One region of the Lysinibacillus sp. BNK-21 genome, then DNA from elsewhere that is predicted to be linked to it. Evidence: riboswitches for the same ligand, from Rfam matches in the RefSeq annotation. Region 1 holds a riboswitch; the other holds the start of a gene.
The links. A riboswitch is a leader RNA that binds a small molecule or an ion and turns the genes downstream of it on or off. The one in region 1 is predicted to bind cyclic di-GMP.
Positions count from the first base shown of each region.

Region 2: linked by a shared signal. The riboswitch ahead of ACMGGO_RS02180 (HAMP domain-containing methyl-accepting chemotaxis protein) and the one ahead of ACMGGO_RS08110 (amidase) in region 1 are both predicted to bind cyclic di-GMP.

Region 1 covers NZ_JBLQTS010000001.1:1,598,676-1,614,651, forward strand. Annotated here, with positions in the region: gene ACMGGO_RS08095 (hypothetical protein) at 60-1,013, shown strand; gene ACMGGO_RS08100 (M20/M25/M40 family metallo-hydrolase) at 1,148-2,263, shown strand; gene ACMGGO_RS08105 (chemotaxis protein CheW) at 2,287-2,775, shown strand; cyclic di-GMP riboswitch class I at 2,913-3,004, shown strand; gene ACMGGO_RS08110 (amidase) at 3,048-3,929, shown strand; gene nspC (carboxynorspermidine decarboxylase) at 3,975-5,114, opposite strand; gene ACMGGO_RS08120 (saccharopine dehydrogenase family protein) at 5,111-6,340, opposite strand; gene ACMGGO_RS08125 (hypothetical protein) at 6,790-6,996, opposite strand; gene ACMGGO_RS08130 (methyl-accepting chemotaxis protein) at 7,199-8,911, shown strand; gene ACMGGO_RS08135 (tetratricopeptide repeat protein) at 9,002-9,745, shown strand; gene ACMGGO_RS08140 (LysE family translocator) at 9,848-10,480, shown strand; gene ACMGGO_RS08145 (Cj0069 family protein) at 10,511-11,560, opposite strand; gene ACMGGO_RS08150 (DMT family transporter) at 11,721-12,638, opposite strand; gene ACMGGO_RS08155 (AraC family transcriptional regulator) at 12,745-13,638, shown strand; gene ACMGGO_RS08160 (beta-carotene 15,15'-monooxygenase) at 13,737-14,780, shown strand; gene ACMGGO_RS08165 (ATP-binding protein) at 15,672-15,976, shown strand, end outside.
Region 2 covers NZ_JBLQTS010000001.1:432,433-448,408, forward strand. Annotated here, with positions in the region: gene ACMGGO_RS02125 (FadR/GntR family transcriptional regulator) at 1-244, opposite strand, end outside; gene ACMGGO_RS02130 (FAD-binding oxidoreductase) at 471-1,856, shown strand; gene ACMGGO_RS02135 (bile acid:sodium symporter family protein) at 1,868-2,851, shown strand; gene ACMGGO_RS02140 (tRNA dihydrouridine synthase) at 3,160-4,128, shown strand; gene ACMGGO_RS02145 (hypothetical protein) at 4,441-4,596, shown strand; gene ACMGGO_RS02150 (general stress protein) at 4,917-5,237, opposite strand; gene ACMGGO_RS02155 (trypsin-like peptidase domain-containing protein) at 5,531-6,868, shown strand; gene ACMGGO_RS02160 (MFS transporter) at 7,171-8,367, shown strand; gene ACMGGO_RS02165 (alpha/beta-type small acid-soluble spore protein) at 8,438-8,641, opposite strand; gene ACMGGO_RS02170 (DUF1456 family protein) at 8,826-9,320, shown strand; gene ACMGGO_RS02175 (hypothetical protein) at 9,462-9,656, shown strand; cyclic di-GMP riboswitch class I at 9,859-9,944, shown strand; gene ACMGGO_RS02180 (HAMP domain-containing methyl-accepting chemotaxis protein) at 10,050-11,801, shown strand; gene ACMGGO_RS02185 (SDR family NAD(P)-dependent oxidoreductase) at 11,791-12,543, shown strand; gene ACMGGO_RS02190 (sodium:solute symporter family protein) at 12,565-14,055, shown strand; gene ACMGGO_RS02195 (hypothetical protein) at 14,193-14,867, shown strand; gene ACMGGO_RS02200 (methyl-accepting chemotaxis protein) at 14,924-15,976, opposite strand, start outside.

The DNA.
Region 1 (15,976 bases):
CAAAAAGTGAAACATTTTTGTTTGTCATCCGTACTGATAGATATGAGGAGTTGAGATGAATGGAATGGCAGCAATTACAAACAGAGCAAGAAAAGATTCATGCACAACTTAGAAAAGCATCTAGATTAAACGAACAAAATCAGTTAATTGATGGGCAAATTAAACATACACAACAGGAAATAGACACTCATACAGCAGCACTCCACCAAATTCGATCCAAACTTGATAAATTGGATGGTTTCTCGTTTATGAATATGATTCGTACATGGACAGGGCAACAAGATGAACTGAGGGCAGAAAAAATTGATAAGGCGGCAGTACTTGAATTAAAGCTGAATGAAGCAAAGAAAATGCAAAATGATTTAGCAGAGGACAACGTGCAAGTGATGAATCAGCTTGCCCAGATTGATGAAAATGCGCTACAGCAATCACTTCAACAGGTCTACCTTAAAAAGAAGAAGTATTTACAGATTCATGATGCTGCCCAAGCAGAAAGGCTAGAGCATTTAGCACATGAGGAAATGCTAACAAAGCAGCTCATTAGAGAAATTAAAGAGGCGGAGGAAGCGGGAGAAGTAGCTCTTACAAGGCTAGGGCAAGCAGCAGCTTCATTACATTCGGCCAATGGGTATTCCACATGGGATACATTTTTTGGCGGTGGGCTGATTGCTACGCACTTAAAGCATGATGCACTCGATCAGTCTGAAAACTATTTACATAGTGCTCAAATTGCGTTACAAAGGTTTCATAATGAATTATTAGATGTTCATGAAATGTCTACGAAATCGCTGCATATTGAAACAGATGGGTTTGTTAAGTTTGCTGATTACTTTTTTGATGATATTTTTTCAGCATGGTCTGTTCATTCTAAAATCTCGACAGCAAGGGAACAGGTCTCGCGTGTTCAAGATGATGTACATAATACGATTTGGCGCTTACAGGATAAACATAATAAAGCTGTCAACTACTTACAATCATTAGAAAAAGAAAAAGAGCTTATTTTCAATGACTAGGGAAAGTCTGAGATTTTTCTCAGACTTTTTATTTTGGTAGTATTGTTCAATGATTTCAACTCTTCTGACGTTGTGCTAAAATGATACATATACTATAACGTGGAAATACACGTAAACTAAGGGAGTTTTACAACATGACAAGTCGTTTAGTAGAAGAGTTTTTTGAGCTCGTACAAATTGATTCGGAAACAAAACATGAACAACTAATAGCACCAATTCTTGTAGATAAGTTAACTGCACTTGGATTTTCAGTGATTCAAGACGATGCACATACGCGTAATGGACATGGGGCAGGTAATATTATTGCCACATTAAAAGGCACATTGGATGTAGAGCCAATCTATTTCACTTCTCATATGGATACTGTCGTTCCAGGAAAAGGCATCAAACCGTCTTTGCGTGAGGATGGCTATATCGTATCAGATGGTACGACGATTTTAGGTGCCGATGATAAAGCAGGACTAGCTGCTCTATTTGAGATGGTCAAACGTTTGAAAGAGCAAAATATTGCACATGGCGATATTGAATTTATTATTACGGCTGGTGAAGAAAGTGGCCTTGTTGGCGCTAAAGAGTTAGATCCAGCTAACATTAAAGCAAAATATGGATTTGCGGTTGATAGCGATGGCAAAGTTGGTGGTATCGTGACAGCAGCACCATTCCAAGCGAAAATTTTCACAAAGATTATTGGAAAAACGGCACATGCAGGGGTTGCTCCTGAAAAGGGCATTTCTGCCATAACAGTCGCATCAAAATGCATTGCTCAAATGAAACTAGGTCGTTTAGATGAAGAAACGACAGCGAATATTGGGCGTTTTGAAGGTGGACAAGCGACGAATATTGTTTGTGACGAAGTGACAATCCTTGCAGAAGCACGCTCTATAGACAAAGCTAAATTGGATGTGCAAACAAAGCATATGCAAGATACGTTTGAACAAGTAGCTGCTTCTTTAGGCGCACGTGCAGAGGTAGAAGTGAAGCTAATGTATCCAGGCTTCCGTGTAACGGAATCGGATAAAGTAGTTCAGGTAGCTATGGCTGCTGCACGCAATATTGATCGTACACCGACACTAGGCATTTCTGGTGGAGGCTCAGATGCAAACGTCATCGCAGGCTTTGGTATTCCTACAGTTAATTTATCTGTTGGATACGAGGATATCCATACAACAAATGAAAAAATACCAGTAGAAGAACTTGAAAAATTAGCAGATTTACTAGTAGAAATCGTCAAAGAATCGGCGAAAAACTAACAGTCGAATAAGGATGTGACCCTATGGAAAGTGTCAAAGCAGTCGTTTTTGCTTGTGGGACAGAGGAGTATGCTGTGCCTGTGGAGCAAGCGATTTCAATTGAAAAATTAGAGCAAGTAACACCTATTCCTCATTTACCTAACTATCTTCTAGGCTTTACAAGAATTCGCGGTGAGCTTGTACCTGTTCTTGATTTTGAACGCATACTGTACAATCGTTCATCGAATACAGCAACTGCTCGTATCATTGTGTTGAATACAGATGTTGTTAATTATGGATTACTTGTTACAGAAGCACGTGAAATTCTTGATTTCGATGAATCAGTACTTCAGCAATTGGGTCTAGTCAATTATAGTAAAACACGCTATTTTACTGCGGTAGCTAATCTTGAAAATCGAATGATAACATATGTTGATCCAAAAATACTGGTTAATTCATTAGAGGGCATTCGAGAAATTATCGATTATTTACACAAAATGCTTGAAAATGAAAAGGAAAACGTAGAGGCTTAAGTACTCTACGTTTTTTTATGTTTGAATAGTAAATTTAACCTGTATTTTGTCGTTTTTACCTGATCATACATGTGACAATTATGCATTATACCTACAGACAAACAATTACTAACCGCGTATGATAATGATTAAGAAAAAACTGAAAAAGGCAAACTTCACCGAAAGGGAGGGACGCAAAGCCATGAGTCTAAACACTATAATTTCAGTGCAAGATTGTCAGGTTGCCAGGTTCTGTTCTAGGAGCCGTGGCGAGTAGAATGGAGTTAGTTCGTATGAAGAGACAATTAAAAGTATGGACCGCACTAATCGTCATCATGATTAGTTCATTAGCTTTATCAAGTGGAAAGGTTGATGCAATGTCTATACAGGAAAAGGCTACATGGCTGTGGGATACATCCCTCATCATTGATGACCAAGAAAAAATATTATTATTTTTAGAACATAACGATGTCAATAAAGTTTATCTGCAAATCGATCAAGGCATAGCGAGCAATGACTATAAGCATTTTATTAGTAACGCTTCTCACAGAGGTATTCGCATTTATGCATTGGATGGTGCTGCAAGCTGGGTTTCAGCTGAGGGTAGTCGAAGCCAAGACGAATTGTTTAATTGGTTACATACATATAATGAGAATTCAACTGAATCTGAGCAATTTTCTGGGGTTCACCTTGATGTAGAACCTTATTTAAATAGTGGATGGAGTTTACATCAAGCACAAACGATAGAATCCTATCAAACACTAATAATGAAAGCAAATGAGAAAGCAAGTCAGTTACAACTTACTTTAGAAGTAGATATGCCATTTTGGTTTGATGAAGTTCAGTATAATAATGAATTTGGAAAAGGGTTATTAGCTGATTGGGTCATTGACCATGTGGATAGTGTGACGATCATGGCCTATCGTGATGCTGCAAAAGATATTATCTCTATTGTAGAACATGAAATCGCTTATGCTTCCACTGTGAATAAATCAATTGTAATTGGTGTAGAAACAGGCGCTTCAGAGGAAGGGGAAAATATTACTTTTTATGATAATGGAGAAGCCTTTATGAATGAACAGCTTATACTTGTTCAGCAACATTTTTCAAATAACGATGCTTTTCATGGAGTAGCCATTCATTATGTGGAGAATTGGATGACCATGCGTCCATAAAAAAAGCCCTTCCAGTGTTAAACTGGAAGGGCTTTTCTATTGGTATTAGGACAGTCGACCACTGTAGTCCTCGAATTTAAATTCACGAATGACTTTAATACCTTCTTCATCATTATAAGAAACGATAGATGGTAAGTTGACACCGTTAAACATATGGTTTTTCACCATTGAATAATGAGCCATATCTGTGAATACAAGACGATCACCTGGTTTTAATGGCTGTTCAAACGAATAATCGCCAATCACATCACCAGCTAGACATGTTAGTCCGCCTAAGCGATATGTGTGTGCTAATTCATTTGCTTGTCCAGAACCAATAATCATTGGACGGTAAGGCATTTCAAGTACATCAGGCATGTGACATGTTGCTGATGTATCTAAAATAGCAAGATCCATTCCATTTTCTTGAATATCTAGCACCGTTGCTACTAAATAGCCTGTATTAAGGGCTACTGCTTCACCTGGCTCAAGATAAACAAGCAGGTTATACTTTTCTTGAATATAATTAATGATGTTCACAAGTTTTTCTACATCATAATCATCACGTGTAATATGGTGACCGCCACCGAAGTTTAACCATTTCATTTGGTGTAAAACATCACCAAATTTTTCCTCAACTACTTCAATAATACGCTCTAATGTATCAGAATTTTGTTCACACATCGCATGGAAGTGTAAGCCATCGATACCATCAAGCTGTGATTTATCAAAGTTAGCCAATGTTGTACCAAGGCGAGAGTTTGTGTAACAAGGATCATAAAGAGCTGTTTCAATTTCAGAGTATTCAGGATTCACACGAATACCACATTCAATTGTTTTACCAGCAGATTTAACTTTATCCTTGAACTGAGCCCATTGGTTAAATGAGTTAAATACGATGTGATCCACATAGCCTAGAAGCTCGTCCATTTCATGCTCAATATAAGCAGGTGCATAAACGTGAACTTCTTTGCCCATTTTTTCATAGCCAAGACGTGCCTCATGCAGTGAGCTAGATGTAATGCCCGCTAAATATTCCCCTACTAGTGGGAATGTTGAATGCATAGAGAAGCCTTTAAGGGCTAATAAAATGCGGCAGCCTGTTCGATCTTGAATTGATTTTAAAAGCTCAAGATTCTTTGTTAATAATCGCTCATCCACTACATAAGAAGGGGATGGAACTTTTGAAAAATCAATTGGTTTCATCGGCTTAATTCCTTTGCATCTAAATCAAGGTCTAATAATTCTGGGTTATGGCTTTCTTGCCATGGTAGACCCCATTTATTTAGTGCATCCATGAATGGATCTGGATTGAAATCTTCCACATTCCATACACCTGGTTTACGCCATTCACCGTTCATCACAAGCATTGCACCGATCATAGCTGGTACGCCAGTTGTGTAAGAAATCGCTTGTGAACCAACCTCGTTGTAGCACTCTTCGTGGTCACATACGTTGTACACATAGTACGTTTTTTCTTTGCCATCTTTTAGACCGCGAATGATACAACCGATGTTTGTTTTACCTTTCGTACGTGGTCCAAGTGAAGCTGGATCTGGTAATACCGCTTTAAGGAAGTGGATTGGTTGAATCATTTGCCCTTCGAATTCGATTGGCTCAATTGATGTCATACCTACGTTTTCTAACACTTTTAAGTGTGTTAAGTATTTTTCAGAGAACGTCATCCAGAAGCGGATTTGTTTTAAACCTTTGATATTTTTTGCAAGGGATTCAAGCTCTTCATGGTATAGAAGGTAAATATCTTTTGGTCCGATTTCAGGTAGGTTATACACTTCTTTTTTCTCAAGTGGTGCAGTTTCAATCCACTCGCCTTCTTTCCAGTAACGACCATTCGCTGTAATTTCACGAATGTTAATTTCTGGGTTGAAGTTTGTTGCGAAATGATATCCATGATCTCCCGCATTGGCATCCACGATATCGATATAGTGGATTTCATCAAATTCATGTTTTTGTGCATGAGCTGTGAAAACGCCTGTTACACCTGGGTCAAAACCGCTTCCAAGTAATGCAGTTAAGCCAGCTTTTTCAAACTTCTCTTTATAAGCCCATTGCCATTTATATTCAAATTTTGCCGTTTCAGGTGGCTCGTAGTTTGCAGTATCCACATAGTGCACACCTGTCGCTAAGCAAGCATCCATAATCGTTAAGTCCTGATAAGGTAGAGCCACGTTAATCACTACATCTGGTCCGAAAGCTTTAATAAGCTCAATAACCTCTTCTGTATTGTCTGCGTCTACCTGTGCAGTATGAATTTTTGTTTTTCCGCCGTCTAGTTTTTCTTTTAGAGCGTCACATTTTGAAACAGTTCTACTTGCGATACAAATTTCCTCAAATACGTCCGAATTTTGAACACACTTGTGTACCACAACACTGGCAACTCCGCCAGCTCCGATAATCAATGCTTTACCCAATTGTCTACCCCCAAGTTCATATAAAGTATTGTCAAACAAGCTGATTATACAGAAAATTGATATACTACTCAATCATTGTTTTAAAATTTTCTACAAAAAATTTTATTTTTCTACAACAATTAGACGTATAAGGAGGGGAATGCCTCGGAAAAGAAGGGAATCATGAATAAATCTACAACGCCATTTTAGTAAAAATAGAGGAAAGTTGCTGTTGTATAGACCTAAATAATTGGTGTAGTTATATCACAATTCATCCAAGATACTACGACATCAAGTAAATATTTTTCTAAATGAATGTTTTGACATAGTATCTCTACCGATTGACGATTTGATACCAACTACTAAATCATTTCTACTAACTTTACATAAAAAAATCCCTCTACATATAGAAAGGGAAGGAACCACATTAAACGTGCTACAGGTATCTGTGTACTGGAAAATGATGCATATTATTTCAGAAAACGATTGGATACTTGTTGTTTTTCTTCCCCCCATATATAGAAGAAAACCACAAGCAAAGTACTAAAAAAACCCATCACAAGAGCATACGTACTGAGGGCTACTCCCACTTGACTTTGCATGGCATAAATAAAAATGGCCCCTATTGTTAACAAGTTGCCTGTAACAATCGATACTAGATGAAAGCGTTTATTCATAGCAAGCCCTCCTATTAGATGAATTGGTAATGCTCAGGATTTAAGTTAATTAACTTCAATTATCGCACAATTCAGAACTTTTTCCAATGTTTTTATCTTACTAGAATAATTAAAGATGCTTTTTTAATACATCTTTTTGTAGTATGATGAAACACAAAAGGAATATTCATAGATTATTACAAGAAAGGGGAGAGGATGGATCGTGAAATTACGCAATTCATTAACTTTTCAACTTGGGACGATTATCGCTGGTATTTTAGTGGTGATGCTAGGGATTACTTCGTTCGCTACATACATAACTGCTTACAATAAACTTTATGATGCTGCTGGTGTTGAGGCCTATGGCTGTGCCAATATTACGACAGGTTTGATCAATCCGCAACAATTGGACAAGGCCATTCAAGGCGACAAGGCTGTACAGGAAAGCATTGGGAACGATTTGAACTGGACAACAGGTCATAAAGATATTTTCCAAACACAATATATTTTATCGTTGGATGGCACATTATTAGCGCTTGATGATCATTTGGCTGAAAAAGGTTATGCCCCTGGTGATCAATTTTATTTAGATAAAGAAGCTATTGATATGTTGCTTACACATAAGCATCCAACATACTCACAGCCTTATACCTATGCAGGGATGGACCGTTTATCTGGCTATGCCCCTATTTTTAAAGACCATGATTCCAGTAAAGAAATTATTGCCATTAGTGTCATCGACTTTGATGCCAATATCGTAAAGGAGCGAACATGGGATGTTGTACGAAATGGGATTTTAATTAGTATTTTCCCTATGCTAATTGCTTCCATCATTACAGGCTTTTTAATTCGTCGTAAAGTAAGACCGATTAGTGTGTTAATTCAGCAGGCGAAAGAAATTGCCAATGGTAATTTAGCTGTACCTGAAACAAAAATTAACAGTAAAGATGAAGTAGCGGATTTAGCGAATACATTAAATCGAATGACAGCTAATTTACAAAATATGATTATGACGATGCGTTCCACTTCTAACACTTTAACGAATAACGCAGATGAAACCGCTTCCACCTTGAACGATATGAGCAATACCATTCAAGGTGTCGCCAATAATATCGAAGAGGTAACAAGTGCCGTGACGGCAGGGATGCACCATGCTGAAAATGCGACAGATGTTCTTACTTCTTTAGCACACGACCTTCAAATGATTCAAAGCAATGCCAATAACAGTGCTGATAACGCTCGACAAACGATGGAATTAGCAACAGAGGGTGAACGACTAGCAAAAGATATAAGCAATGATATGGCACTAATTCACAGCGGATCAGGTGAGGTACGACAAACAGTAGAAAACTTAGTTACATCTGCAACCAAAATTCAAACGATTACAACGTCTATTGCAAACATCGCATCACAAACAAATTTGCTAGCACTGAATGCTTCCATTGAAGCGGCTAGAGCAGGGGAGCATGGCAAAGGCTTTGCTATTGTTGCTGAGGAAGTACGGAAGCTTGCTGAGCAATCTAATCAAGAGGTATTGCAAGTTGAACAGCTTATTCAGGATATAATGAAGCATGTGCAGCAGGTCATGTCATCTACGAATGATAATACGCAATATATTGAAAAAGGAACAGAGACAGTACGTCTAACCGCACAATCTTTAGGAAATATTTCTACAGCAGTGGCTGCAACAGTAGAAGAAATGATTGCCATTTCTAATGCTATGACCGCTGAAAACGAAAAATCTACACGTATTGTGCAGATGATTCAACAATTAACAGAATCTATTCGTGATATAGAAGAAACGATGAATATGATTACTGTCGCAGCACAGCAAACAACTGCAAGCATTGATGAGGTGGCACATGGCTCTAATGAAACAAATCACATGGCACACACACTCGAACAGCATGTAAAGGCGTTTAAATTAAAAGAATAATAGAAAAATTAGGACATGTTGGCTTTTGCTAATACTACTTAAATGGTAAACTAGCAATAAGATTTTTCTTTTGCGAAGGTGAGGATTTTAATGGTGGTAAAACAAATGAACGAGCAAGTTCAACAAGTCAATGACTTATTTTTGAGTGGTCAAGTAAAGGAAAGTTATCAACTAGCTAAAGAAATATTGGGCAATGATACAGCGATCGCAGAAGAGGCCTATCAAGTCATTCAGCAGCATGTGGCAATGCTAGAGGCAAATGGGTATGCAAATATGCCTCAGCCTACTGATGACAAAGCAAAGCAAAGTAAGGAACGTACAGATGGTTCGTATCCAGAACGAGATGTTCTCGCAGCTTATATAGGTAGTCAGGATGATGAGCAATTTGGTAAAGTGGTCGATGAATTATTAGCAGGACCTATAGAAGCGCAGGCGAACGCCTACTATACAATGGCAGAATATTATGTCCTTGCAAAAGAACAGGATAAGGCATCAGTACAGTATGCGGAGGCAATCAAATTGCAGCCTAATAAGGCATTGTATTGGGGAGCATTTGCACAGTTTTTAAATCGTCACGAAGGTAGCCCTTATTTGGCATTAAGACTGATTGAAGAAGCAATACTCCTAGATGGAATGAATCCTCGTTGGCACTATATTCAAGGTAATATAATTTTCCAGCTAGTAGCAGCGACAAAAAATTTAAGCTATTTACCTGCCTTGGAAGAAGCATGGGAGAAAGCTAAAAAACGTTGTACAGCTAAGCAGGTCACATTGAAATTGGATTTGGAGAAGTCAAAAGATTTGTTAGCGCAATGGAAAAAGCAAATGCTCTAACAGGTATCTATTAATAATTATTTCCTTTCAAGTATAATTATGCTATAGTGAAACCATAAACGGACGTATGAAGCTTATCGATGACATGAAAGAAGTGTTTTTTTGAGTTTATATGTAGCGTATGTATTGGTAGGACTTGCCATTGCCATGCCTGTAGGAGCTATTACAGTAGAAATGACAAAGCAAGGACTCAAAAATGGTTTTATGCACGGCTGGGCAGTTGGACTTGGTGGCATGACCATTGATATTGTATTGGTTTTTGCTTTGTATATGGGACTAGCTTCCATCTTAGCTATGCCTTTAATTCAACTACCTATGTGGATTATTGGAGCGGGCTTTTTATTCTTGTTAGGCTATGATTCTATCAAGAACGCTGACCATGATATTACATTGGCAGGAGAAAAAGTAACCAAATCGTTTTTTGCCTCTTATTTTAACGGCTTACTAGTGGCCATTTCGCCTGGTAATCTTGTTTTTTGGGTCAACGTATTTGGTGTGGTGCTAGCAAAATCTTATGGACAAGGGGAGTCAACGAGCTTTTTAATTATTGCTGCTGGTGTTTTAAGTGGAATTTTACTCCACGATATCGGTTTGCTGACCATTGTCTCGGTTACTCGTAAAGCTATGAATCGGAAGATGATTAGGACATTTACAATTGTCGCAGGATTCTTATTGATTGGTTTTGCTTGTTATTTTATCTATGAATTTATACAAGGAATTAAGATTTATATATGAAAAGTGCGATCCCTAAAGATCGCACTTTTTTTATTGCGCAATAGCCTCAGTATGCTCTTTTAAACAAGCTAAAATTTCTTCTGCTACTTCATGCGCTAATGCTAGTTCTGAAGTAAAGCCAACACAAGAACAATTCATCTCACCTAAAATATAGCAATCTTCTCCGACTTCATTGGTATCTAGCATAAAGTCGGCTGTCCAGATTAGCGGTAAATCATAATTGCCTAGTAGGTTTGTTACTTGAGGGAGCTGCTTTAAAAAGTTTTGTACCAGCTCTTGCCAGTCTTCAGGTTTGTCATAGCGATATTGAGCGCCAGAGAATAGAGTTGCACTAAAGGCATCCTCGGTAGCAGCTGGTTTTTTATGTACGACGTGTACAGGATGATCGCGCAACATGAATAAGCGGATTTCGCCTTCTGTAATCCTTGGAAGAAAGCGCATATCGATTAACATACCATTCGTCCCTGTAATATACTGCTCACAAAATGTCATAAAGTCGCCAAGCTGCCAATATTCTACATGATTATCTTTTGCTTCAGTACATTTGATTTGTGCATCAAGTGGCACTTCAGTGATACCCTCTGCTAGCGGTTCCACCAATTTTACACGCCAAATACCTTCTCCAGTTGAACCACGATTTTGCTTCAAAACACGCTCTGTTAAGGCTAAGGAAGTAGGGAATTGTTTTTTGAATGCTTCGATTGTGTAGTAGGCAAATGTATCATCAGGTACTAAATTTGTTGTCGTCAGTTTTGATAATACGTCTTTTGAACCATAGCTAATCATGGCGTCTGGATGTGGCATCCCTATAACGCCAGCTTGGCATAGCTCTCGTAGCATAGCAAAGTACTCATCCTCATGCTGTAAGTTGCCTGGGTTAATGCGAGATACATAGGCAATGCCATGTTCCTTAACATAGTGAAAGATTTCCTGCTTTTTTGTGATATCAAAGAAGAGTACCTCTGCATTCTGTCCACGTTGCTGTAGCGCTTCCACCATTGGCATTGTATCTGGGCGATAGCCATCTGGTCCTTTATCTGTGCCGCCTTCCACCTCGAAAAAAATAACTTTTTTATCCATAAAATACCTCCTTATATCTGTTGTTATGTTCAGTATAGTAGACAAATAAGGAGAAAAGATAGATAAAATATGTAAATTTTATGTATAAATTCATATATTACTATCTCGGTAATAGGAGGTATTGACTATTAAAATTCATAACTCTCTTAATTTTCTGTTTTCAAGCTTGCTTTTTCTGAAATACTGTAAGGTATAAAATCATAAGAAGAATTAGCAATGTACCAATAAACTGATAGCCACCAAAAGCAATCTTTAACCACCAAACACTTGTGATGACAGCCATTAATGGTTCAAGACTACCTAGTAGGCTTGACTCCTTTGGTGAAAGATAGTGCAAGCTAGCAATATAAAACCAAAAAGCGAGCATTGTCCCAAAAATAACAATAAAGAGAAAATAGGCAATGGTTGAAAACGTCCAATCAGATAGATCGATAGCCCATGGTGGATGAGCTATACTCATAACTATACCACCGATGATCATCGACCAGCCGACAACTAGTAATGAATGGAATTGCTGTAAAAGTGGGACGGCATAAATGGTATAAAATGCAACAGAAAGACCAGATAAGATACCCCATAACACAGCCATTAAAGGAACGGACAATGTTGAGAAAGAACCGTTTGTTAATAATAAAAAGGTCCCCACAAGTGTAAGTGACACAGCTATACCATCCTGCTTTGTCAATGGACTTTGCCTCGTTAGAAAGTAATAAGCCATGATAAACAGTGGTGCTAAATATTGCAATAATGTGGCTACAGCTGAATTACCAATAGCGATTGACATCATATAGGTGTATTGGACAGCAAGCATGCCGAGTAGGCTAAATAAAATTTGTCTAAAAGCATTTTGCTTTGTGCGCCATATGACGAAAATGGATTCATGCCGATGGGTCATTTTATAAATAGCTATTAGTAACAGACCCGCTAAAAGTAAACGACTAGAAACAAGCCAGCCGACCTCTAAATTGTCCTGCTGAAATAGTCGTTGGGCAACGGTCCCTCCGATTCCCCAGAAACTTGCTCCAAGAATAACTAGTAGAAAGCCCAGTGTACGTTTATTTTGGATAATTTGATTCATCTGTTTACATCTCCTAAACTATCAATATAAGATGATTATAAAGTGATTAAGTGGAAATAAATATCGATTTAATCCAATAAAATATCAATATATTGAGGTGTTAGAGATGCCGTTAACACATATTAAAATTGCCAAGGATTTACAAGAATTAACCTTGCATGGAACAAAGGAATTTCCAGTTGCCTTGTATGAAACGATTATGCGATTAGAAAGCATGGATTTTCTACCTCTCCATTGGCATAAAGAAATACAATTTGTTTTGATAAAAAAGGGATGTGCTCAGTATCGAGTGGGGACGGACGTTTTTGTTTTGAACCAAGGCGAGGGGCTCTTTATTAATGCCTCTGGATTACATGAAGCAAAGCCTTATCAAATAGAGCAAGCGATCGTTTATTGTGTAAATGTAGATCCAAAGTTAATGGGGGGGCATGAGGGCAGTATCTTTTTCTCAAAATATGTAGAACCGTATATTACAAGAAATCGAATACCTTATGTCAAACTAACAGGAGAGTTAGCACAGAAAGTAGCAACGATTGCGGAATTAATGCGAGAGCAAACCGCTTTTTTTGAGTTAAAGGTACGGAGAGAGCTTCTATTTATTTGGGAATCCATGCTAACCCAATCCTTATTGACAGAACAAATAATGGATTCTGCCACTATTGTTCAGCATGAACGAGCAAAAGCTATGCTAGATTTTTTACATGCACATTATCAGCAGAAAATAGCATTAGAAGATTTAGCTAGCCATGTGTATATAAGTCGCGCTGAATGTAGTCGTTTTTTTAAGAAAATAGTGGGCATGACACCGTTTACCTATTTATGCCAATATCGACTGCGCAAAAGCATAGAATTATTGAAGGGTAATGAGCTATCGATAACAGAAATAGCTGTTAATACAGGCTTTAGTACCGTCAGTTATTATATTGAAAAGTTTAAAGAATACACTGGCTATCCGCCACATGTTTATCGTAAGAAGTTTTTAAGTGTGAAAAATAATTGAACGTGAATGGAAATAGGACCATCTTTTATTCTCAAATTCTATACAAGATGAACCATTTGGCATAAAGTAAAATTATTAGTAGAGAGGGGGCATTGTGAATGATGGTCTTAAAAAGTAAGCAAAATATTTGGCTAGCCTTATTATTAGTGGTATTAGCGAGTAACTATACACTCTATAATACAGGATTTGGCACATCCCTTTTACCTATCGAAACAAATGGTGTTGTCATGGGCTCATTAATTGACTGTATTGTGGTGGTGCCTGTGCTATTTATGCTTTATAAAGGTAAATTTTCATTAAAGCAAGCCATCCTATTAGCTGCAGCTGGCTGTATTGCTGCACGTTTTATCATTCCTATGGAACACCTTCAGCCTTATGTGGCAGTGACATGGGCTGGCTTTGCGATTGAAGGGTCTATTATTCTATTAGAAATTATCCTAGTGGCAACACTTGTACGATACCTGCCAAAAATCCTAGGGGAAGTGCGGAGAAGCTCTTTACCAGATCTCTTTTCATTTTCAAAAGCTGTAGAACAACATGCACCCAAGCATCCAGTTATTCAGATGATCTGTGCTGATTTATTAGTGCTTTATTATGGTTTCGCGAGTTGGAAAAGACAAGAACGACAAGGCTTATCTTTGCATAAAAATTCTAGCTATATCGCTTTTCAGCTCATGATTATTCATGGGATTGCTATTGAAACGATTGGTATTCACTGGTGGCTACATGAAAAGTCAATGATACTTTCCATTGTGTTGCTTGTTTTTAATATTTATTCAGTAATCTTCTTTCTTGCGGATATGCAGGCTATTCGCCTAAATCCTGTTTATGTCACAAATGATACATTGTACTTATCTCTGGGATTAATGAAACGTACTGAAATTCGTTTTGATCATATTGCTGAAATCATCGAAGACAAGGAGCGGTTAGAGGGAAAATTATCAAAAGATACGATAGACTTTATAGCACGTGATTTTGGTGAGGCCTATCCGCATTTTATTTTGAAAATGAAGGAGCCTGTGGAAGTAACGTTTATGCTAGGGATCAAGAAGCACTATAGTCACATAGCCATTAAAGCAGACCAGGTTCAAGAATTTAGACAAATGCTTGTAGAAGGAATGGCAATGAGCCAACATCATTAAAATTACTAATAAAAAAGTAGTAGTCAATGTTTTGTAATCAAAACATTGACTATTTTTTTATTGATTGATTTTAATACTATTTAAACTAATTTTAACCTTCGGATTTTATAGTTTTAATGTACTGAGAATGATTGATTTACAGGAAGGCTTTGTTTTAGCGAAAGATTGATATGTTGAAAATTGTATGCCTGAGATAAAAGGGGAAGTGTAATAAAAGCACGAATTAGTACAAGATTACAAAACCGCAATGTTCAACATGGCTATATGGAAGTACCAATAACGAAGAGATCAATCAAATACAGTCTATGACAGAGCAACAGCCATCCTTTGGTATGTAGTGAACGGATTGAAATGACAAAATTCCAGCCTGCACTAGCAGAATTAAGGACAGAAAGACGATATGAGCAGATAACATATTATGTATAAACACCAGATCACTTGTTCCAAAACTTTCTTTAATAAAAGGCGAAGCGCATTTATTGGAGAAATATTATAATAAGCTTAATGAGCAACATACCATTTCTGACAGCATTACAAAAATTTTTATTCCCGTACATCCAATCGATGTTCTTAAAGAACAAGTAATGTTAGAAAATGTAAGAGTAACAAAAGATACGAAAACAAAAACCTCTGCATCTTTCTAGTCAATCAAAATCTACGAGCAAGTATTCCTTTACTGGTGTTTTTTATGTAAAGGATATCTGTCCTATTATGATAGAGACACTATCTGTTCATTCGAAGAGTCTATTATATTATACCAAAGAAGTTAGAGGGCCTCGTTTTTAGCTTTGCTGGACAATCAGTTAAACAAATAAATCTAAAGGTAGCATGGCAAAAATATAAGCGGTTACAAAGATGATAAATACTAGCATAGAAAAGGAGGGATTGTGTATGAACGATTGCATTCTTTTGCAGTCTAGTCAAGATTGGCATCTACAGAGAATGTATATGAAGAAGTTTAACAAACTGGTACTGGTAAAAAGTGTTCATCATAATTCAGCAGAGACAAGAGCCAAACTACAATATGAATTTTCCTTGTTTTCGAATGAGCAAAATCCTTGGTTATTAAAGCCAATAGCTATTGATTATATAGATGATCAATATGCGATCATCTATGAAAATTTTAATGGAGTCCCCTTAAAGCAATTCAGTAATAACTTGATTTCTTTGCATCAATTTCTCCAGATTGCCATTGA
Region 2 (15,976 bases), 1.2 Mb from region 1:
CTTCACCTAAAGTATGGGACTCTGCTGTTTTAATAAAGCTACCACTGCCTTGTTTAATTTCAATAAATCCCTTTATTTCAAGCTTTCGAAGTGCCTCTCTTACCGATGTTCGACTGACATTAAAACGACTCGCTAATTCTCTTTCTGTCGGGAGTTTATCCCCAGGCTGTAATTCACCATTTAAAAAATATTCCTTTATTTGATCAACAATTACTTGATACGCTTTTTTCTTTGGTTGAGGCATTACCTATCTCACCACCTTAAATACATAGTACTATAAACGCTTTAATCATACAGAAATACAGCATGTTTATCAATTTAAGAAAAAAATTAATAGTTGATATTTTCTGAATATTTAGTACAATGTAAAAAGGTTGGACCAATTTTAAGAATGTAGAAAATTGGTATGACATATAAAATTATTAATTAAATCATCCAAATACTATGAGAGCAAAAGGGGAAGGAAAAAAATGATTACTACAAATGAAGAATTAGTGATGGCCCTACGAAGTGTTCTTCCAGAAATTGAAATGACAATCAATCAAACGATTTTAGAACAGCATAGCAGTGATGAATCCTATCATAGTGCCTGTCTACCCGATATTGTGGTATTTCCGACAAAGACAGAAGAAGTCAGTAAGATAATGAACATAGCAAATCAATACAAAGTACCAATAGTACCATTTGGAAGAGGAACAAGCTTAGAAGGACATGTGATTCCTTATAATCATGGGATAACAATTGATTTTTCACTCATGAACAAAATAGTAGAAGTTAGAGAGAAGGACTTTCTTGTGAAAGTTCAACCAGGGGTGACACGTTCTCAATTGAATAAAGAGTTGAAGAAATATGGATTATTTTTCTCCGTAGACCCAGGAGCAGATGCGACAATTGGAGGAATGGCCGCAACAAATGCTAGTGGTACAACATCTGTTAAATATGGAACTATGCGCGATCAAGTTCGAGATTTAGAGGTTGTTCTGTCAGATGGAACAGTGATTCATACAGGGAATTTAGCAGAGAAATCTTCATCGGGCTATCATTTAAACGGTCTATTTGTTGGGTCAGAGGGAACACTTGGTTGTTTTACTGAGTTGACGTTAAGAGTTTATGGTATTCCTGAATGTGTCATGGCTGCTAGAGCGTCCTTCGAAACAGTGAATGATGCTGTGGAAGGAGTTGTGAGTATTCTACAAGCGGCAATTCCCATTGCAAGAGTTGAACTTGTAGATGAACCTTCAATGAAACAAGTGAACTTGTATAGTCAAACAGCTTATGAGGAACAACCAACCTTATTTTTGGAATTTGAGGGAAATGAGGCTGGCTTAAGGCAGGATGTAGAATTTATGAAAGAGATTGTAGCGGCTCATAATTGCAAAAATATTGAGTTTGAGATGGATAATGCAGCCCGAAATCAACTATGGGAAGCTCGCCATAATTTAGCTTACGCCTATGTCCATGGACATCCAGGAAAAAAACTAATGGTAACCGATGTTTGCTTACCGATATCCGAGTTAGCAGGTGCTATTGAACATGCAAGAGAAGCACTTGATATGTTAGCGCTTACAGGTGGGGTTGTTGGACATGTTGGTGATGGAAATTTCCATGTACTATTAATGATTGATATGAATGATCCAAAGGAAATAAAGAAAGCTGATGAATTAAATGAGTTGATTGTGATGTATGCACTAGAACGAGGAGGAACTTGCACAGGAGAACATGGTGTGGGCATTGGTAAGCAGAAATATCAAGAAAAAGAACACGGTAAAGCACTTCTAGTGATGGAAAAGATTAAACAAGCACTTGACCCTGACACACTTTTCAATCCGAATAAAATATTGAAAATAAAAATATAGGGAGTGGAAATATGAAGATTTTAGAAACGATTAGTACAATTGCTGGTAAATACTTTGCTATATGGGTTATTTGTATTGCTGTTATTGCCTTTATAGCTCCAGAACCCTTTTTAATATTTGGGGGGTATATCACGATTTTGCTAGGCATTGTTATGTTTGGCATGGGTCTGACGCTAAAAGCAGTAGACTTTAAATTGGTTATCACGAATCCAGTACCAGTCATTATCGGTGTATGTGCTCAATATGTTATCATGCCACTTTCCGCTTTTTTAATTGCTTATATAATGAACTTGCCAGCAGAATTAGCTGCAGGGCTAGTCCTTCTTGGATCTGTACCAGGTGGAACTGCTTCAAACGTCATGGTGTATTTAGCTAAAGGAAATGTACCTTTGTCCATCACAATGACATCCTTTTCGACATTATTAGCTCCAATTGCCACACCATTCATCCTGTTATTGCTTGCAGGTAAATGGATGCCAGTTGATCCCATAGCGATGTTTACTTCAATTATTCAAGTAATTATTATCCCTATTATCCTAGGGATTATTATCAGAAGAGTTGTTCCTCAAATCGTAGAAAAAAGTATTAATGTGATTCCTCTTATTTCAGTAGTTGCTATTATGATTATTGTATCTGCTGTTGTTGCTGGTAATGTCGATTCCATCGCTTCGGCAGGCTCCATTATTTTTGCAGCTGTAGTGCTTCATAACGCATTCGGATTGTTATTTGGTTATATAACAGCTCGTGTATTAGGCCTCGATGAAAGCAATCGAAGAGCTATTTCAATTGAAGTTGGAATGCAGAACTCTGGTCTGGGTGTAGCGTTAGCCACTGCCCACTTCGGTCCCTTAGCGGCCCTACCTAGTGTACTTGGGGCTGTTTGGCATAATATTTCTGGTCCGATTCTCGCTACCTATTGGTCGAAAAAACCAGAGAAACCAGAGGTACAGTATAATAAACAGATGCAAGAAGATAACGGCAGAACTCAAATATAGAAAGTAAATATTTGATTCAACCCGATAGTAGTGCAGTCATATTATCTATTTTGTTTAAATCCACCTCACAAATGGATCCATTCGAAAAAATATAGAAATGAAAATTAGGTATAATAAAAGTAGATGAGGTAGAAACAATCTATACCATCTACTTTTTTGTTTGTTAAAATACCATTTAGGACTGATTTTCGTTAAAATAAACATTGTTGATTTTTACATTAGCTAATGAGATAAATGTAACATTTGACTTTATAATTTTTAACTGAGAGCATGGAGTTTTATCCATAGTGAGAGGATTTGGAATTAACATGATAGATAATTTTTGGCGTGATTTACCACGACCATTTTTTGTATTGGCACCGATGGAGGATGTGACAGATGTTGTGTTTCGTCACGTTGTGAGTAAAGCTGGTCGACCAGATGTGTTTTTTACTGAGTTTACAAATTCGGATAGCTACTGTCATCCAGAGGGAAAGAAAAGTGTGCACGGTCGTTTGCTCTTTACAGAAGATGAGCAGCCAATGGTGGCGCATATTTGGGGAGATAATCCCGAATATTTCCGTGAAATGAGTATTGGGATGGCAGAGCTAGGTTTTAAAGGCATTGATATTAACATGGGCTGCCCTGTACCGAATGTAGCATCAAGAGGGAAGGGGAGTGGCCTTATTCTCCGACCAGAAGTGGCGGCAGAATTAATTCAAGCAGCAAAAGCGGGCGGACTGCCTGTTAGCGTGAAAACACGACTTGGCTACAAGGATGTAAATGAGTGGGAGGATTGGCTAACGCATATATTAAAGCAGGATATTGCGAACCTTTCGATTCATCTACGAACAAGAAAGGAAATGAGCCTAGTAGATGCGCATTGGGAGCTTATTCCGGAAATCAAAAAACTACGTGACCGTATTGCACCTAATACGCTACTGACGATCAATGGAGATATTCCTGACCGTCAAACGGGACTCCAACTAGCTGAACAATACGGGATTGATGGCGTGATGATTGGACGAGGTATTTTTAAAAATCCTTTTGCTTTTGAAAAAGAGCCAAAAGAGCATAGCAGTAAAGAGTATCTTAATCTTTTAAGACTGCAGCTCGATCTTCAAGATCAATACGCGGAAGAACTACCACGTTCCATCACAGGACTTCATCGCTTCTTCAAAATTTATGTCAAAGGATTCAGAGGAGCTGGTGAATTAAGAAGTCAATTGATGAACACAAAATCAACGGATGAAGTACGTGTATTGCTAGACAACTTTGAATCAAACAATATTGAATGACAATGAAATGATGAACCCACCAATAAAGTCAAGTAAATAACAGTAGAAATAGGAGCAAAGTTTTGAGGATGAGATTTCCCTTTCTTTGCTCCTTTCAATTTATCGCTATTGATGTTTTAGCTTCAGATGCTAGGGGGAGGGTTCTTGTTTTTATGTTCTTCTGTTTAAATGTAGTTTTTATCTAGTAATATGAATCCTCACAATTGATTTATCCTTATTTTTACAAATTCCTTTTAGTGGTATTAATATATATTGAAACTAAATGGTTAAAATAGTCGTATAAGGTATTATAGATTAGAGGAGGTCGGAAAAATGGATTATACTAAAATCTATAATAAGGAACTGATTGCCTTAGTAAAAGAGAAAATAAAGTCCGTCGGTGAAATTAAAGCGGTGAAGTTTGTGAGAGAACAAACAGATATGTCCTTAATACAGGCAAAAAAATTTGTCGATTTTTGTAAAGAATAGACGTAAAAATTAGAGTCATTAAACTGTAGCTCTAATTTTTTATGAATTTATCTTCAATAGTCATTGAACTACTAAATAAGAAATATATGAGAAAACGCTATTATTAATAAAAATTAGTTATTCAACAAACGGGCGATTTTTCATAATAAGGAAAAGTGTCATTCTTTATGAATAGGACCATATTGCTAAAGAAGACTCTTTAATGAAGAAGAAGAAAATTTCCTCGAGCAGATCATTGACAATAGTTGAAAGGCTATCTTGAATACAGAGACGAAGGTGTAAAATGAAACAAACCCGGGATTGGATTCCCGGGTTTGTTTTTACTTATTGGCAATTATGACCAATTTACCTGTATCCAGTTCCTTTTCGAATTGAGCAGCTTCCGATTCACTTAATCCGACAGAAGCTAACTTGTTGCGGAGTTCATCTCCACGGGAATTCACCAGGTTCTTCAGAGAAGTCAGGAACCCTTGCTCGCTAATACCAGCTTCTTCAGTCCCGAGTGCTTCGTTAATATCATCTTCACGTTCTTCATAGTGCGCAAAGATGTAAATGTTATCTCGAAGATATCCTTGCGCTTCTAATTTCTCCACTTCTTGTTTCGCCTGTACTACGTTTTCTACTGTCAATTTGACTGTCATTATTGATCCCTCCTATATATGTTCACATTCAATCTATTCCACTAAATTGAATGGATAAAACATCTTTTTAGTTTTTAATTATGTTAGAGTGGCATTAACAACTAATGGAATACTAATGAACAACTAGAAAACATTGGGAGTTGTTATTCTAAATCTTTATTCCAAAGCTACGTCCAATTCTTTATAGAGTCGGGCTTTTTTGTTTGCAATCAATAGAGGATTTAGAGAAACATCAGAGAATTGTATATAAGTACCATTATATGTAATGAAGAGCTTATAGGAGTTGTATGAAGATGATTGTGACAACTAGACCGTTAAAAATTAAATACAATAAATCAGCAAATACTTTTCAGGAGTTTATGCAAATTAATCACAACAAACATTCTCTTACGAAGGAAGTTGTTTTTCTACGATATATCGGTATACCTGATTCTGTAGATTTTTATAAAGATGAGATTCTAAAAATGGAGGACTATTTCTCCAAGCAAAGCATTTTTTATTTACGACTGCATAAGCTTGAGGTCATTCGTAATAAGGAAGATGTAGATAGATTGTCGGAAAGTTGGAGAATGTGGCAGACTGCTGCTGAAAACCCGCAATTACTGGATAAGCTATCTTTGTGCAGTAAATTAGCGAGTGATCAGCTTGAATGGACAAAAAAGCTAAGCTTTAAACAGATGATTCAACTATTTAAAGAAAATCAGCCTTATCCTAATGAAACGTTGTTAAAAAATTTTGCCGTTAAATTTTTGTATTGGATGGATTATTATTTACCACAAATTTTTTCGGGGGAAAATTCAACGTCCCCCAAAATTGTTTTTATAGGTGACATTACGCAGCATGAATTACTATTTTTATATTTCTTATCGTCACTGGGGTGCGATATTTGTTACATGAATCCCAAAGGAGATATTGCCAATTTGTACCCTATAATAGAAGCGTCATCTACCTTACATATGTGTCGTCATTTCTATGAAAAAGAAATAACATTGCCTATTAAAAGTACTTCAAGACAATTGAACATTCCTGCTCAAAAAACGAATGCGACAGAGGAGTGGAGCTATGAGCAATTAGCCTCCTTAGCCACATCTGTTGTGATGATTAAGACCTTCGGGGAGGATGACAAGGTTTTATGCTATGGCTCTGGTGTCATTCTCCACCAAGATGGATATATTTTAACAAACCTGCATGTTGTAGGTGGTGGAAAATATTATTCTGTGCTCTATGAAAATGATACCAACGAGTATATTACCCATCAATTTGTGAAATATCATGATATGCATGATTTGGCTATTTTGAAGGTAGACAGAATAAGCCATCCTTTACCTGTAAAAGTGGATGGACAATTAGTTCGAGGGCAAAAAATTGTGGCGATTGGCAGTCCGTTAGGATTGTTTAACTCAGTTTCTGATGGGATTGTTTCGGGTTTTCGTGATATTCGGCAAATGTCTATGATTCAATTTACAGCCGCTATATCAAATGGCAGTTCAGGTGGTGCTTTATTGGATATGCATGGGCGATTGGTTGGTCTGATTACAGCAGGCTTCGATGATGGTCAAAACCTTAATTTGGCTGTACCTGCCAATCTAATTTATCAGTTTGCTCAAAACTTTATAGAAATACCGTGTTGAATTTCCACTATTCGACCATTGCTTTTTCTTCCGTAATCTTATAGAATGTAGAACGGTATAAATGAACGATATATAAATCCTTTAATACGGTCCAGAGAGGCTGAAAAGGGCTATGTGATATTTTTAAGCTAATATCTTTGCTTTGTCATGCCCTTTTGTCCTCTGTGACGGAAGGGCTTTTATTATTGTTCCGTACTCCTCTTTTAAAGGAAGTCCCGTGAGGCTTCAAAAGAGAATGGACAAGACAGCTATAATCCATTCACTAAAAGAGATCGACAACTAGAAAATGGAGGCTAAAAAGAATGGATTATCGTAAAAAAACCGTGGTTGCTTCAGTGGCAGGGCTAACGCTAGAAGGAATGGACATTATGTTTATTTCCTTTGCTATGACAATGATTATTGCAGAATTTAATATTGATCTTGCAACAGGTGGATTGATTTCATCTATCACGAATATTGGGATGCTACTGGGTGGTATTATTTTCGGTGTATTAGCAGATAAATATGGTCGAGTAAAAGTGTTTACGTATACGATTATTTTGTTTGCCATCGGAACGGCCTTAACAGGAGTAGCAACAAGTATTGAACAAGTTTATGTTTATAGATTTATCGCTGGTTTAGGTGCTGGCGGAGAATATGGTATTGGGATGGCGCTTGTGGCGGAGGCTTGGCCAAAGAATAAACAAGGCAGAGCATCCTCTTATGTCAGTGTAGGTGCACAATATGGAGTAATTTTAGCCGCTTTATTAAGTGCTATTATTTTACCAACTTTAGGGTGGCGTGCATTATTCTTTGTAGGATTACTACCAGTTATTTTTGCCTTTATCGTACGTAAAAATATTGATGAATCACCAGAATGGTTAGCAGCGCAGAAACAACAAAATAATAAGCAAGAGAACGGGAATTTAGCACAATTATTTGCTTCACCTCGTATCACCATGACAACACTCTCCCTAATTCTAATGGCAACTGTTCAAATTGCAGGCTATAATGGTCTAATGATTTGGCTACCTTCGATGTTACAGAAATCGCAAGGTTTATCGGTTTCAAGCTCAGCATTGTGGACAATTAGTACCGCAGTTGGCATGATCATTGGAATGCTGACGTTTGGTAGATTTATGGATCGTTTTGGTGCAAAGCGAACATTCGGGATCTTTTTAGTAGCCTCTGCATGTGCTGTATTCTTTTACTCGTTTGCAACAGGTGCAGTAGCGATATTAGTAGGCGGTGCGGTTGTAGGATTCTTCTCTAATGGAATGTTTGCAGGGTATGGTGCATTAATTAGTAGCTTTTATCCAGTACAAATTCGCAGTACAGCAACAAACACCATTTTTAACTTTGGACGAGCTATAGGTGGGTTTTCACCAATCTTTGTAGGCTTTATTTTACAAAGCTACGATATGACTGTCGTGATGATTTACTTAGCAGCACTGTATTGTATTTCCTTTATCGTTATGCTAACGCTTAAGAGCTCAGGGAAGGAATTGCAAACAGCATAATTTTATAGAGCACGAAAGAACGAATTCCAATTATGTAAATGGGATTCGTTCTTTTCTTATTAGTATTTAATTATAATAAACCTTTTGAACGTTTTTCAGCGATTTCAACAAGGCGTTTTGTAATCTCTCCTCCAACGGAACCATTTGCGCGAGAAGATGCTTCTGGCCCAAGCTGAACGCCAAATTCTTGTGCAATTTCATATTTCATTTGATTGACAGCCTCATGTACTCCAGGTACTAGAAGTTTATTTGAACTGCGGTTATTGTTAGCCATTGTTCTCACCTCCTTGACCTTAGAATGGTTGCGATTAAATTTTTCATACATTTAAAAAGTAGGAAATGCACACGCTATTTGCTAACAACAACAACTTGTGGAAAGCTAGCAATAATCAGCAAACTCTCTGTTATAATTAAGCCTGGCTCTTTACTATATAAGGTTAATTAAAGGAGGAAATATAATGACAAATAATGATATCTTAATTCGTTTACGCTATGCGTTCGATATAAAAAATGTAGATATGGTAGAAATTTTTAAACTTGGTGGCATGGATTATACAAAGGAAGAAGTATTAAATATGCTGATTAAGATTAATGATGAGGAAGAAGCGCCAGAGGAATACATCAAATGTAATAATAAAATGTTAGAGGCATTTTTAAATGGATTAATTACTTTTAAACGCGGGCCTCAGAAACCAAGAGAAGGACAGGCTGTTGGACCTTTACCTGTGTCAGGTAAAGAAAGCCCAAATAATATGCTGCTAAAGAAAGTAAAAATTGCTTTAGCTTTAACAACTGAGGAGATGCTTGAGATTTTATATGACGGCGGCATTAAAGTTACAAAAGGTGAATTAGGTGCTATTTTAAGAAATCCAAGTCATCGTAATTATAAAGAGTGTGGCGATTCATTCGTACGAAATTTTTTAAGGGGCCTAACATATAAATATAGAGCATAATGCACAATGGATATCAATCATAAAGTGCCATTTTTTTCTTTAAAACTCGTTGACAATTTGTGACGAAATTGTGTACAATAAAATTATCACAAAATGTTCACAAAAAAGATGAAAAATGTTCACAGACAAAGGGGTGCTTGTATGATTTATTTTGACATCTTATTAGTAGCTATTGCATGTATTACAATGCCTTTTATTGTTGCAGTTATGTTAGATATTTTTTATGCGGAACGAAAAAAAGTACGCTTTTCATTACGTCGTACTTCCGTATGGTATATCGCTATGTTTGCGTTATCCTTTATACCTTCCGTATTACTTGTCACACAAAACGTATAATTTATTCAAACACTTAGGGGTAAGTGAATTGAAAGTGGACAGCTACAACGCTAATTGAGGTTGTAGCTGTTTTATTTTGTTCAATAGATGAATCATAATTAAGTAATTTATATAATTATTAATGAAGGAACAGCTAGTATAAAATATGTATGTTTTAAGTAGAGAGCATTGACTACTTTTACCTACTGTGTTAATTTTGGTAGGGAAATATAGGCAAATTTACTGAAAAGTAAAGACGCAAAGCTACAGGTCTAAGGCAATAAATGCTATGGCGGCTGGGTTGCAAAAGAGTGCTAGTTGTATCATTCTCATTCTAGTTTTTGTTCTTTTATGCCTATTTCTTTTGAAATAGGCATTTTTTTGCAAGTAAAGTTCAAAGGAGGAAAAGGGGAAATGAAGTTGTTAAAAAACACATCATTAAAAAATAAGCTTTTACTAACAGTCTCTATCGTTGTATTACTGCTTATCGCTATTATTACGACGCAAAGTATTAGTGAATTGAATAATCGGATGAATGTGGATTTGGAGCAAGAATTAAAAAGTGTTGGTTTATTAACAGCTATGAACTTAGACAGTGATGAAGTAAAAGATTTGCTGTCCGAAAAAGGGGAAACAAACGCAAAGTTTACAAAGATCCAAAAGCAACTTGATATGATTCAGGACCAGCAAGGTATTATGAGCTGGAGTTATATTTGGGATGTCAAGGATGAGGGTGGCGTCAATCCAATTGGCTATACCTCTAATCTAAATGAAGTATATGAAGCCGGTGAAATTTTTACTGATTTAGCGGATGAACATGTAGAAACAGCAAAATTAGCTATTGAAAATAATAGTACAGAGGTAACTGATATATTCGAGGATCCTTTTGGTTCTTGGAGAACGGTTTTTAGTCCTATTAAAGATGATAATGGCCAACTGATTGCCCTATTAGGGATTGATTACTCCGCTGATTATATCAATACGATTATTAAAACAAGTGTGATTAAGCAAATTGTCATTGCCATTATCGGCATTTTAATTTTATTAGTTTTAGTTTACATAATTATAGATCGACTATTAAAGCCACTGAAAAAAGTAGTGAACGTTGCCAATCAAGTGGCAAATGGTGAATTAATAGATGTGGATTTAGAGACATCGAAGGATGAAATTGGTAAATTATCTGAATCCATTCGTACAATGGTGGCTAATTTGCAACATATTATTTTAAACATACGCAATACATCCAATCACGTTTCTTCAGCAGCCAATCAATTAACGGTACATGCTGGTGAAACTTATAACAGCTCAACAAATATTGCACTAGACATGAATCAAATTACACAAAATGCTGAGGCCTCGATGACCATGACAGAGGAAACAGCTGCTGCTATGGAAGAAACTGCAACAGGTATTCAGCAAATTGCTGATTCTGCAAATGTAGCTGCGGAATCCTCTATTTCAGCATCACAGGCTTCTGAACGAGGCAATGAAGTTGTACAACAAGTTATTGCTCAAATGGAGTTAATTAATGATTCTGTTGAACAAATAGGGACAACCATTAATGGACTACATGTTAATACTAAAAAAATAAGTGAAATTGTTAGCTTAATTACTGCTATAGCTGATCAAACAAATCTATTAGCTTTAAATGCTGCGATCGAAGCGGCACGAGCAGGTGAACACGGTAAAGGCTTTGCCGTTGTTGCGGATGAAGTGAGACGCTTAGCTGAACAATCCTCTCAATCAGCAACAGAAATTTACAATTTAATTAGTTCTATTCAGTCTGATTCAAACGCTTCTATCACAGTTATGGAGAGAGGCAAAGAGGATGTTAAGGTAGGGATGGCATTTACCAATGAAGTAGGCGAAATCTTTAAAGAAATTCTTACTTCCTCAGAAGAAGTAGCTAGCCAAATACGTGAAATTTCAGCAGCTTCACAACAAATTTCTGCATCCTCAGAAGAAGTGGCGGCATCTGTTAATAATATTAAACAATCTGCAGAGCAGTCAGCAGAGTTCTCTTCAAATGTCTCGAATTCTACACAAGAGCAATTATCTACCATGCAGGAAGTAAAGGATGCCTCTTCATCACTGGGCAAAACAGCAGAAGAGCTGCAAGGTCTAGTGGCAAAATTCAAATTGGAGAATGATCATAATGGACATTAATTTTACAGGAAAAAATGTTTTAATTACAGGCTCTAGTAAAGGAATCGGTAAAGCAATTGCTTTAGGCTTTGCGCAACATGGAGCCAATATTTTAATTAATTATATTGGGGATGAGCAAGAGGCAGAAGCTGTACGTGCAGAAGCAGAAAAGTTGGGTGTGAAAGCTTTAATATTCCACGCAGATGTTTCTAACTCTCAAGAAGTACAAGCGATGCATCAATTTATGGACGAGCATCTCGGGAATCTTGATATTCTTGTAAATAACGCTGGATTTGCACAGGGTTCCAGCATTACAGATTTAACGGATGAGCAGTGGGATCGTATGATTAAAGTTCATTTATATGGCTGTTTCTATAATTGCCGTGAAGCAGCAAAAAGAATGAAGGAACGTAATACAGGAAAAATCATCAATATTTCATCTGATATTGGTAGCTTGGGTTGTGAAGAATTCACGCATTATTCAGCTGCAAAGGGTGCTATTAATGCTTTTACAAAGGCTTTAGCAAGAGAATTAGCACCTTCTATACTTGTCAATGCAGTTGCTCCTAGTGGAACATTTACGGACATTCTACAAGAGTTTGGCGATAACTATGTGGAGGAAGAATCCGCAAAATATCCATTAAAACGTTTAGCACAACCAGAAGAAATTGCGAAAAGTGTATTATTTTTAGCCTCTAATCATGCTGACTTCTATACAGGTCAAATTTTAACGCCAAATGGTGGGGTCGTAATGAACGGTTAATGGAAAACGAAGGAGTAAATAATGTTAAATATTATTATCTTTTGCTTATACTTATTATTTATCTATTATATTGGCTATAAAGGCTATAAGCGTGTCAACACAGCCGAGGATTTAATTGTTGCTGGCTGGAGCATGCCTTTATCCGTTGTCACGGGTAGTTTAGTCGCTGCATTATTAGCAGCTCCCTTCTTTTTTGCAGCGGTAGGCTCTGGCTATACAAGTGGTGGCTTTGAAGGTTCGGCAACAATGGGTGGTTTAGGGACTTGTATGATTCTTGGAGCACTCATTTGGACAAAGCCATTGCGACGTTTAAAGGGCTGGACATTAGCAGATTACTACGGTTTACGCTATGGCAGTAAAAAGCTAGGAGCCTATACAGGGGTTGTTATGGCAATTGCTTTTGGAGTTTTTAATGCAGCGGCGTTAACAGTTGGTGGAACGTATATTATTCAGCAATTATTGCAAATTGATTTTATACCTGCGGCGCTTCTATTTGTATCGCTAACGGCTATTTATTCAGTTATTGGTGGTTTATGGGCAGTAGCCTATACTGAAATCGTACAAGGTGCGCTTGCAGTGGCAGGTATTTTGGGTATTACCATTTTTATTTTGTTTTACTATCCAGACGTTACATTTAATCCCGAGTGGTGGAATATCAGTACATTATTTGAGAAGGCAGGAGCAGAATTCTGGACTTTGTATCTTGTACTAGCACTTGGAGATATCCCTGCAGTTGACCTTGGGCAGAGGGTAGCTGCTGCAAAAAGTCCACGGGTGGCACAACGAAGCATGATTATTGCTGGTATTATTGTCATTGCAATTAGCTGGATTCCAGGGATGCTAGGGGAAGCCTTTAAGTCTATTTATCCTGAAAGCACAAACCCAGAAACATTGATGCTTACCTTTGCACAAGGTTATTTTCCTCCTTTATTAGCAGCTATTTTCTTAACAGCCATGGCAGCCATGGGGATGTCTACAGTAGCTGCATGTTATGTAGCGACTTCAGGGATTGTCACAAAGAATATTTATTTAGATTTTATTAATCACAATCCTGATCCTAAGAAGCTATTAAGATTTTCGCGATCTATTATTCTAGCTAGTGCTTTATTAGGTTTAGTGCTAGCTGTAAGCTTCCAAAAAGTAATTGATTTAGCTTATTTAGCTTGGGATATTATATTCGTAACAATATTCTGGCCAATCGTTTTAGGACCATTTTGGAAACGTGTCAGTACACCAGCAGTTTGGGCAAGTATTTCCGTTGGCTTAGTTTATTACATTGTGACATCACTAACATTCGTACCTAGTCTGACAATCCAATCAGAAGGCTTCATAGGTCTATTAAATGAATTATGGCAGGCTCCTGTATTTTCAGGTGTTGTTATAACTGGTATCACAATTGTCGTGGTGAGCATACTCGTTCCGCCATCTGAGCATGTTCTTGAGATGCATAAAATAGAAAAAGATAAAACATTAGACGACGTAAGTAGTAAAGAAGAGCTAATTGGTCGTTAAAAGCAAAAGCACGGATTCATTGTAAAGTTCAATGAATTCGTGTTTTTTATTAGAATGAAACGATAGAATCAAGAATACTATTGCTAGTACATCATCTGAATTTTTCTAGTGATTATCTTGATAAAGGCGGGAATTGGATGAAAAATATTTTCTTCATTTTATTAGGGATTGTCTATCTTTATCTAGCAAATGCCATTGAATTAGTCATTATTAAGCAACTATTTTTTTTAATCGGGCTGGCTTTAGTCGGTCTAGGGAGTATCCGTTATTTAAAAGAGCGTTATATTGCCATACAAACTTTGACAGCCATGACGGAAGCTAGTGAGGAGGAGATAATGGCTATTCCTCATACACAATGTACAGTTTCCAATGATGCTTTAAATGCTTTACTGTTAAATGAACAGACAAACATGCTTATTTTCGCCCGAAGAGAAGCTTTAGACGAAGAACTAAAAATTATAGAGGTTCCATTTAACAGAATATATGAGGTTGCCATCATGGAAGATGAAGTATTTACGGTTAGAACAAAGAATCATCTAATGAGTGGTTCCTTACTTGCTGAAGCAGATGAAATAGAAGAAGAGGAGGTAGAAGAAGATACAATTTCACAGCTATCGCTAAAGTTAGTAGTAGATCATTTATCAGAGCCTATTCAAGAATATATGTTCATGGATAATAGTGAAGATCCAATATCAAAAGAGGAGGACGACTATAAAGAAGCCATAGAGCTTTGTGAGAAATGGTTTCAAAAGATAAGTGTTATTATTAAACGTCATGAACTGGAACGAGTGCCAATAAGTCATTGGCAATAAGAGAGAAGGCTATCTCAAAATAGAAAAATTTGAGATAGCCTTTGTTGTTTAGATGATTAAATTTTAAATTGCTGTAGCTGCGTATTTAACTCTTCGGCCATTCCAGCAAGCTGATTTGCACTTCTAGCGATTTCATCCATTGTAGCGGCGGTTTCCTCAACAGTTGCTGTTGTTTGCTCAACGCCAGCAGCGGATTCCTGTGAAATGGAGGCCATATCATCAATAGAAGCATTAATGGTTTCCGAATTTTGAGCAAGCTGATTTAAATTCGTTGTAATCGTTGAAATATTAACTATCATATCCCCAACAGCATCAGAAATTTTTTCAAATGTTTCATTAGTTTCATCGAGCTGTGTGGTTCCTCTTTTTACTTCCTCATAGCCAGTCTGAAGGGCAGATGTTACATTGCCAGTTTCACCTTGAATACGCTGGACAATTGTTGCAATATCCGTGACAGAGAACTGTACTTGCTCAGCAAGCTTTCGGACTTCATCTGCCACAACAGCAAAGCCCTTGCCATGCTCACCTGCTCGTGCTGCTTCGATTGCTGCATTTAATGCAAGTAAATTTGTTTGGTTTGAAATATCATCGATAACTGACACTAGCTTGGATATTTCAGCAGACTGTTCATTTAAATTTTCTACCTTTTTCACAGAGTCTAATACAATTTCATTTATTGTAGCCATTTGTTTGGTAGATTGCACCATTAAACTTTTCCCTGAAACCGTTAATTTTTGAACATGACTAGAATGTTCGCTTAATTCAATGCCCTCTTGTGTAGTTTCATGAATGCTACGCTTAAATGCTGTCATTGTTTCTGCCAAATCACCTGTGGTAGATGCTTGTGTTTCTGTACCAGATGCCAGCTCTTGCATCGTTACTGTAATTTGCTCAGTACCTGCTTGTACCTCATTCGATGATTGAGCAAGTTCTTCACTACTAGCTGCTACTGTTTCAGAAACCGAGTAGATAGACTGGATCGTTTGTTTTAATTTTTCGTTCATGTCATTGGCTGCTACCATTAACGTTCCAATTTCATCTCGTGTTTTTACAGGCAAAGGCTCTAGTTGCAAATTTCCATCTGCTAATTCTTTCATCCGGTCGGCTAC